2 regions of the Mesorhizobium sp. P2_A12 genome follow, and region 1 is predicted to be linked to the other one. Evidence: predicted binding sites of a transcription regulator. Region 1 holds the regulator's gene; the other holds the start of a gene.
The links. Region 1 encodes LexA, which represses DNA repair genes until DNA is damaged. Its sites were predicted from a motif close to TGTTCNNNNTGTGTTCNG; they were not measured.

Region 1 (4,420 bases):
GTGCACGCTCGGCCTGCTCGCCGGCAAGGTCGAGACATGGCGGGCTGGAACGCAGATGCTGGGTTCGGAAATCTCGACCCAAGTGACCGGCCGCGTCGTCTCGCTTGACCGAATGGAGACCGGCCGCATCCGGCTGACCATCGACGTGACGTCGACAGCCAGGCCGAAATTGCGCTATGCCCCGGAGCGGGTTCGGCTTTCGGCACGAAAGACCCCGGCAGAGATAACCGCAGGCTCCCTGGTCACCGGCTACGCCAAGCTGTTACCGCCCACCGGCCCGGTGCGGCCGGACAGCTACGACTTCTCCTTCGACAGCTATTTCGCCGGCATCGGCGGCAGCGGGTTTTTCCTCGGCAATCCGAAGCTTGTCGCCGGCAATGACGACGACATGCCGCCTTCGGCCCGCCTTGCCTCGGAGATAGAAAATGCCCGTGAAGCCATCGCCGACCATATCAGGGGCAGTGTCGGTGGCGCCGAAGGCGAGATCGCCGCGGCGCTGATCGTCGGCGTGCGCGCCGGCATTCCCGACGAGATCAACGAAGCGATGCGGCGCACCGGCATCTACCACGTCATCTCCATTTCAGGACTGCACATGGCGCTGGTCGCAGGCACCATCATGATGCTGATGCGCAGCGCCTTTGCCCTGTTTCCGGACTTTTCCGCGCGCCGGCCCGTCAAGAAATACGCCGCGGCCGCGGCCCTTTTCTCGATCGCCGCCTATCTCGTCATCTCAGGCGTCGTCGTTGCCGCAGAGCGCAGCTTCATCATGCTGGCGGTGATGCTAATTGCGGTGCTGTTCGATCGGGCGGCGCTGACCATGCGCAACCTGGCGATCTCGGCGATCGCGGTCATTTTGGTGTCGCCGCATGAAGTGGTCGGCCCAAGTTTCCAGATGTCATTCGCGGCGACCGCGGCGCTGGTCGGTGCCTATGCCGGCTGGTCGGATCATCGTGCGGCGAAAACGAAACCGCCGCCGCCACGGCGATCTCTGCCTGGCTTTCTCACCAGAAAATTCCTGTTGGCGATGGGCGGCCTTGCCATGACCTCCATCATTGCCGGCAGCGCCACGGCGCTTTTTGCCATCTGGCATTTTCAGCGGGTGTCGCCGCTCAGCCTGTTCGCCAATCTCGCCATTATGCCAATCGTCTCGCTGGTTGTGATGCCTTTCGCCGTCCTCAGTGCGCTGGCGATGCCCTTTGGCGCCGATGGTCCCTTTCTTTACGTGATGGGCAAAGGCCTGACGGTGATGATCGCCATGTCCGGATGGATTTCCGAGCGCTCGCCGGTGGACGCGGTCGGGTTGATTTCGCAGCAGTCTGTCCTGCTGGTGGCGATTGCCTTGGTCATCGCGACGATGGCGACGACATGGCTGCGGCTCGCAGCCCTTCCGTTCGCGCTTGCCGGCCTGTTGACCGTCTCGGACACGCGCGCCCCGGACGTGCTGATCTCGGAGGACGCCAGGCTGGTTGCGCTGCCGATCGGGGGTGGCGAACTCGCCGTCAGCCGGGCACGCCCGAACGAATTCACGGTCGACAACTGGAAACGCGCGCTGACATCCGAAACCATCGTCATGCCGGAGGTGTTCAGCAAAGGAGACGGGCAATTCGAGATAGCCGATGCCGCCGAGTTGCCGTCGGGCGCGCCTTTCTATTGCACATCAGGCATTTGTCTCGCCAAGCATCCGTCTGGTGCGATCATCGCGCATGTCGAAGACCGAAAGGACGCCTGGATGGCCTGCGGCTTCGCCGACCTGATCGTCATCAATGACGCCACGGCCTATGACCCCTGTCACAATCCGCTGGTGCTCGTCATCACCAAACGACAACTGGCCCGCAAGGGTAGCGCGGCCGTCTTCTTCGATCGCCAATCGGCGACCACGCCTGCGACGATCAGCTTCGCGGTGGACGGGTCATACCGGCCCTGGCACACGCAGCGCAAGTTTTCGCGCGAGGCGAGGGGCCTGCCACCCTACCGCAAACCCGAAAAGCCGGTCGCAAGCTCGGCTCAGTAGCGTCTGATCAGCCCGACGAGCTTGCCTTGCACCTTGACCCTGTCCGGTCCGAAAATGCGGGTTTCATAGGCCGGGTTGGCGGCTTCGAGAGCAATCGAGGCACCCTTGCGGCGGAACCGCTTCAGCGTCGCTTCCTCTTCATCCACCAGCGCCACGATGATCTCACCCGGGCTGGCTGTATCGGCGTTGCGGATGATGACGGTATCGCCGTCGAAGATGCCGGCATCGATCATCGAGTCGCCCTTGACCTCAAGGGCATAGTGTTCGCCGCCCATGATCATGTCCGGCGGCACCGAGATCGAATGCGTCTGGTGCTGGATGGCGTCGATCGGCACACCGGCCGCGATGCGTCCCATGACCGGGATCGACACGGCGGAGACCACGTCGTCGTCATTGCCGGCCGAAGGCATCCGTGAAGACGCAGGCTTGAGTTGCCGGCCAAGGCCGCCTTGACCGAGGCTGCCCTGGATGACGCTTGGCGAGAACTTCTTTGCCGCATTGAGGCCTGGCGCGATCGAATCCGGCAGCCGCAGCACTTCCAACGCGCGCGCCCGATTGGGCAGGCGGCGAATGAAGCCGCGCTCCTCCAGCGCCGTGATCAGCCGGTGTATGCCGGATTTGGAGGCAAGGTCGAGTGCTTCCTTCATCTCGTCGAAGGATGGCGGAATGCCGCTTTCCTTGAGCCGTTCATGAATGAACATCAGGAGTTCGTGTTGTTTGCGCGTCAGCATGGCAGCCCCCAGGTTACCCAAAACCAGAATCGGAAAAACAAACCCAGAACAAACACTATCTGTTCCAGTTGTGTTCCGCAACCGTTTAAAGTTTAATGAACTTGTTAAGGTGGCTGAAATTATTTGGCGCCCCGGCAGTGGGTCGCGATCGACGCTTGCCTGCCAACGCCGAGCGCTTGGTTGGATTGAAATTGCTATGGTTAATGACCTGTGGCCCACCCTGTGTCGGGCTTGGCCTCGGCCAACGCTGGAGCTCGACAAGAGGGCTTGGTTCACTTCACCGGTCGTGGCTCCCCGTGAACGAAAGGGAGCCAAAATGCCAACTTTGGCGGAGGAATTGGCCATATCGGCCTTGCCTTGTTCGTCGTCGCATTACCGTTTGTTTGAGCTGCCGTCGCCGGCGTGGACATAGACATGCAGCGTGTAGCCGATGTGGGCAACCATCAGGGTTTTCGCGCGCTCGATGTTGCGATCCAGCGCCGCCTCCATGAGCGCGGTATGATCTTTGATCGCGACGGCCTGGCGCAGCGCCTCCATGGCCTCTTCGTAGCCATGCTGGAGACCGGCGGCCGCACGCAAGGTTGGCGCCAGGCCAAGAAAGCGGTGATGGCGACGCAACTGATCCGCGATCGTGGAGTGGAAGGTCAGCAGCCAGGGGGATGTTGCCGCGCTGAGCAATGCCGCGTGGAAAGCCTCGTGCTTTTCATCCCATTCGTCGACCACGTTGTCGGACGGGTCGTCGACCGCGGTCCTGCTGCGCGACAGCCGATAGTGGGCAGCGACGACGGCGTCCTCCCATTCACGGCCGCCTTTCTCGATCGATTCCTGGAGCAGAGGCAGTTCAACCACCAATCTGGCGCGTGACAGATCTTCCAGCTCGTTGCGCGAGACCGGAGCGACGGCAAAGCCGCGATTGCTGATGGCGGTCACCAGGCGCTCGGCCTCCAATCGCGAGAGCGCCTCGCGCAGCGGTGTCCAGCCGATGCCGTAGCTGTTGCGCAACGCGCTAAGCTTGAGCGGTGCGCCGGGCTTCAGACGGGTGGTGAGGATATCGCGGCGCAGCAGCTTGTAGGCTGCTTCTGTCTTCGAGAAGTGCTCGTCGTCCAGCATTGCCGACCATCCGTACCAATTGGCCGGGTGATTATATATGAAATCCTTCCATTGCGTAAATTATATATAATGTTTGACAACACCCAAGGGACTGCCCATGATCGCCAAATGTTTCACCTGATATGTTCATCTGAGCACGCCCATGCGCGGGGATAGTCGACCATGAATGCAACTCCCGATCTCGCTGCAATCGAGGCGATGGACGCCGCGGACCCGCTACGCGCCATGCGCGATCGTTTCGTCTTGCCGCAAGGGGTGATCTACCTCGACGGCAATTCGCTTGGTGCGGCTTCACCCACCGTCTTCGACGAACTGAACAAGGCCGCGACACAGGAATGGGCGCAGGACCTCATCCGTGCCTGGAACACCGCCGGCTGGTTCGACATGCCGGTCGAGCTTGGCGACCAACTCGGACGCCTGATCGGCGCCGCGGCTGGCCAGACTGTGGTCTGCGATACGACGTCGATCAACATCTACAAGGTGCTACATGCGGCGCTCGCAATGCGGCCGGATCGGTCAGTCATCGTGGCCGAGGGCGACAGCTTCCCAACCGATCTCTATATGGCCG
Region 2 (4,420 bases), on a different contig from region 1:
TTGAGGGAGCCAACCATCGAACGCACCTGATTGTGCAGGAACGAGCGCGCCGAAGCCTTCACCTCGATCAGGTCACCCTCTCGGCTCACGTCGAGCCGCTCCAGCGTCCTGATCGGGCTGTTGGCTTGGCATTGGGTCGAGCGGAAGGTGGTGAAGTCATGCCGTCCGAGCAGCACTTTCGCCGCTTCGTGCATGGTGCCGGCGTCGAGCCGTTTCGGCACCCACCACACTTTGCCCTTGTCGATCGCCGCCGGCGCGCGGCGGTTGAGGATGCGGTAGACATAGTGGCGGCCGGTGGCCGAGAAGCGCGCGTCGAAGCTGTCTGCGACGACCGTCGCCTTCAGGATGGCGATATGTGCGCCGGCCATCTGCAGATGCGCGTTGACGGCATCACGCACCTTGTCGCCTGGCCACGCCTTCGCGAGGTCGACATGCGCCACCTGGGCGGTCGCATGCACGCCGGCATCGGTGCGGCCGGCGGCGCGCAACCGGACCTCTTCGCCGCAGAATTTTTGGATCGCCTGCTCGATCGCCTGCTGCACCGAGGGCTGATCCGCCTGGTGCTGCCAGCCGGCAAACAGGCTGCCGTCATATTCGATGTCGAGGCGAAAACGCGGCATGCTAGAGCATGATGCCGAAACGTGTGCAGCGGCTTTCGGACGACATCATGCTCTATCTCTTTGAGTTAGAGGCGACGCCGCTTACGCGGCGAGTGCCGAGCCGAAGGCCGAGGCGTAGACCAGCCTGCCGGCTTCCGGGGCGTCACCCCAGGTCAGGGCCTGCAGGGCCTCGCTCTGGTATTCGCTCTCGAACTTCTCGGCGCGTGCATGGCTGTAGCCGAAACGGCTGTAATAGGCCGGATCGCCCAGCACCACGGCCAGCGTCTCGCCGGCATCCCTGAGGCGGATATGCGCCTCGCGGATCAGCGCGCCGCCAATGCCGCTGCCATGGAATGAGGGCTCGACCGCCAGCGGCGCCAGCGCCACCGCCGCGAAGTTCTTGCCGCCGCTCTGGACGAACAGCCGCGAAAACAGGATGTGGCCGACCACCTGGCCGTCCTCTTCCGCCACCAGTTCGGTGACGGCGTCGCCGCCGGTCACCAGCGCGTCGACCAGTCCGGCCTCCGCCTGCTGGCCGAAAGCGTGTTCCTCGACGAGGCGGATGGCCTCGCGATCTCGCGGCGTCGCCGCGCGTATCGACATCATGCTCATGAGAATTTCATTCCTTTTTCGATCTTGGCCCCGCGCAGGAATTCCGACGCGGCAGCGGGCCTTCCGCCCGCCCGTTGAACTTCGACCAGACTGATCGCACCTGCCCCGCAGGCGACCGTCAGCCGGTCATCGAGAATTCCTCCCGACTCGCCGGCGCCTTGCGATAGCGTCGAGCGAAGCAGTTTCAGCCGCTCCGGGCGGCCGCCAATTGCAATCTCGGACCAGGCCCCGGGAAAGGGCGACAGGCCGCGGATGGTATTGTGCACTTCGCTCGCCGAGCGAGTCCAGTCCACGCGAGTCTCGGATTTATCGATTTTTTTGGCGTAGGTCACCCCTTCCACAGTTTGTGCGGTAAATGTCAGGGTGTTCCTTTCCAGTCGCGCCAGCGCTTCCACCATCAGTGCAGCACCGACGCTCATCAACCGATCATGCAGATCGCCGGCTGTCATATCGGGTTCGATGGCGCATTTTTCAACCATTGCCACCGGGCCGGTGTCCAGGCCCTCTTCCATGCGCATCACCATCATGCCGGTTTCGCTGTCACCGGACATGATCGCGCGTTGGATGGGCGCGGCACCCCGCCAGCGCGGCAAAAGCGAGGCATGGCCGTTGATGCAGCCAAGCCGGGGTGCCTCCAGAACCGCCTTCGGCAACAGCAGGCCATAAGCGACCACCACTGCGACATCGGCCCGCAGGGCGCGGAAAGCGGCCTGCTCGGCCTCACCTTTGAGCGATACCGGTGAGCGCGTCTCGATGCCCAGCCGCTCGGCCTCACGCTGCACCGGCGACGGCGTCAACTCCAGCCCGCGTCGTCCGGCGGCGCGCGGCGGCTGCGTATAGACGGCTGCGACATCATGTCCGGCCTCGGCGATGGCGCGCAGCGTCGGGACCGAAAACTCCGGCGTGCCCATGAAGATGACGCGAAGGGGCATGCCCCTATCCCACCATCTTGCCCGGCACTTTGTCCCTGGCCAGCTTCTTGAACTTCTTCACCACCATGTCGCGCTTCAGCTTCGAGATGTGGTCGATGAACAAGACACCATTGAGGTGGTCGATCTCGTGCTGCAGGCAGGTCGCCATCAGCCCCTCGGCCTCGATCTCCTGCAGCTTGCCGTCGCGGTCGAGATATTTGACCCGCACGCCTGCCGGGCGTTCGACCTCGGCGTAGTAGTCCGGGATCGACAGGCAGCCTTCCTCGTAGACCGAGCGCGTGTCGGCGCTGCTCAGGATTTCCGGGTTGATGAAGACATGCGGTGCCGGCGTCTCGTCTTCCTTGGCCAGATCGATCACCAGCATGCGCACTGGTTCGCCGATTTGGATAGCCGCGAGCCCGATGCCGGGCGCGTCATACATGGTCGCCAGCATGTCGTCGGCTAATTTGCGCAAAGTCCCGTCGACGCGCTCCACCGGCTTCGAAACCTGGCGCAGGATGGGGTCGGGAAGGATGATGAGCGGCTTGATCGGCATGGCGTTCCACCTAAGACCTCCAGCGAAAAGCGTCAACCGGGGCGCCGGGGCGCCGTTCACGTTTTGATCTGTGCCAGCCCCGCGAATCGGCTATGCTGTCCACATGAATGATCTGACATCCATCCTTTCGGAGCCTGTCGCCCGGCTTGGCGCCTCCACGATCACGCTCGGCCATGCGCTGGCCGTCGGCGCATTGCTGTTTCTCGGCCTGTTCGTGGCGCTTGTCATCGCGCTGTGGCGGTCGGCCAAGGCACGCGCCGTCGCCGCCGCTGAGGCCGCCGATCATGCCCGCGACGCCGAGGCACGAATGGCCGGCATCTTGCAAAGCCAGGCCGAGATGCAGGGCCGCATGGGCGCCATCGCCGAAGTGTTCGGAGCACGCCAAGCCGAGCTGACGCAGTCGATCGGCCAGCGCCTCGACGCCATGACCGGCCGCATCGGCCAGACCATGACCGAGCAGACCAAATCCACGCATGAGAGCCTGGCCAAATTGCAGGAACGGCTGGCGATCATCGACACCGCTCAAGGCAACATCCAGTCGCTTGCCGGCCAGGTCGTGCAATTGCAGGCAATCCTGTCCAACAAGCAGACGCGCGGCGCCTTCGGCCAATCGCGCATGGAGGCGATCGTTGCCGATGGCCTGCCGCATGGCGCCTACGAGTTCCAGGCAACGCTGTCGAACGGCAGCCGGCCGGACTGCCTGGTGAAGATGCCGAATGGCGCGCCGTCGCTTGCCATCGATGCCAAATTTCCGCTCGAAGCCTGGAACGCCATCCGCGCCGCCGATGGCGCCGACCTGCAGAAGGTTGCTGCCCAGGCCTTCCGCCGCGACATCGAAATCCATGTCCGTGATATATCCGAGAAATATCTGATCCAGGGCGAGACGCAGGACACCGCCTTCATGTTCGTGCCGTCGGAATCGGTGTTCGCCGAGATCCACGAGAATTTCGAGGCCATCGTCCACAAGGCGCACCGCGCCCGCGTCGTCATCGTCTCGCCGTCGCTGCTGATGCTGTCGATCCAGGTCATCCAGGCGATCCTCAAGGACGCCCGCATGCGCGAACAGGCGCATCTCATCCAGGGCGAGGTTATCCGGCTGATGGAAGACGTTGCGCGCGTCGACGAGCGCGTGCGCAAGCTGCAGGTCCATTTCGGCCAGTCGACCAAGGACATCGACGACATCCTTGTCTCGACGTCGAAGGTCACCAGGCGCGGCCAGAAGATCGAGGCGCTGGAGTTCGGCGCGCAGCCCGACGGGGATGCCGGCCCGGACGCCGCGCCACGGGCTGCCGCCGCGAAGGTCGAGACAGGGACCCGCGTCGCCGATTCGAAGACCGGGCAGCTCAGGCTGAGGGTCGTCGAAGGCGACGACTGACACCTGAGGAGCGCTATTGCTCCTCCACTGTGGTCATGCCCTGGAATTCCGGCAGCCAGTGCAGCGCTGAACTGTGCCATTTCTGCTGTGTCGGGATCAAATCTTCGCGTTGCCGTGCGGTTCCCGCTCGAATTCCATAGACCTTTGGACCATCTCCAACCGACGTGGCGTAAAGGTGCGAACCGCAGTCGGCGCAAAAGGCCTGGGCGCGCTTGGCACCGCTCGCCCCGGTCTTGACATAGATTTTCGGCGTACCTTTGGTGATCCGGTAGTGATCCTCAGGCGCCGGAACAGTCACCCGAAAGGCCGTGCCGGTCAGTTTCTGGCAGTCGGTGCAGTGGCAGATCGAGGTCTTTTCCAGGTCGAC

Region 2: AC1DZU_RS01515 (DNA recombination protein RmuC) is a predicted target of LexA. The motif match lies at 2,732-2,749, and genes of this name have one in related genera.

What each region holds. Positions count from the first base shown of each region.
Region 1 covers NZ_JBFUCU010000012.1:141,702-146,121, reverse strand. The annotation lists gene AC1DZU_RS23235 (ComEC/Rec2 family competence protein) at 1-2,011, shown strand, start outside; gene lexA (transcriptional repressor LexA) at 2,005-2,742, opposite strand; gene AC1DZU_RS23225 (GntR family transcriptional regulator) at 3,115-3,852, opposite strand; gene kynU (kynureninase) at 4,015-4,420, shown strand, end outside.
Region 2 covers NZ_JBFUCU010000001.1:319,452-323,871, forward strand. The annotation lists gene truA (tRNA pseudouridine(38-40) synthase TruA) at 1-620, opposite strand, end outside; gene AC1DZU_RS01500 (GNAT family N-acetyltransferase) at 702-1,211, opposite strand; gene fmt (methionyl-tRNA formyltransferase) at 1,208-2,143, opposite strand; gene def (peptide deformylase) at 2,148-2,678, opposite strand; gene AC1DZU_RS01515 (DNA recombination protein RmuC) at 2,782-4,053, shown strand; gene AC1DZU_RS01520 (GFA family protein) at 4,067-4,420, opposite strand, start outside.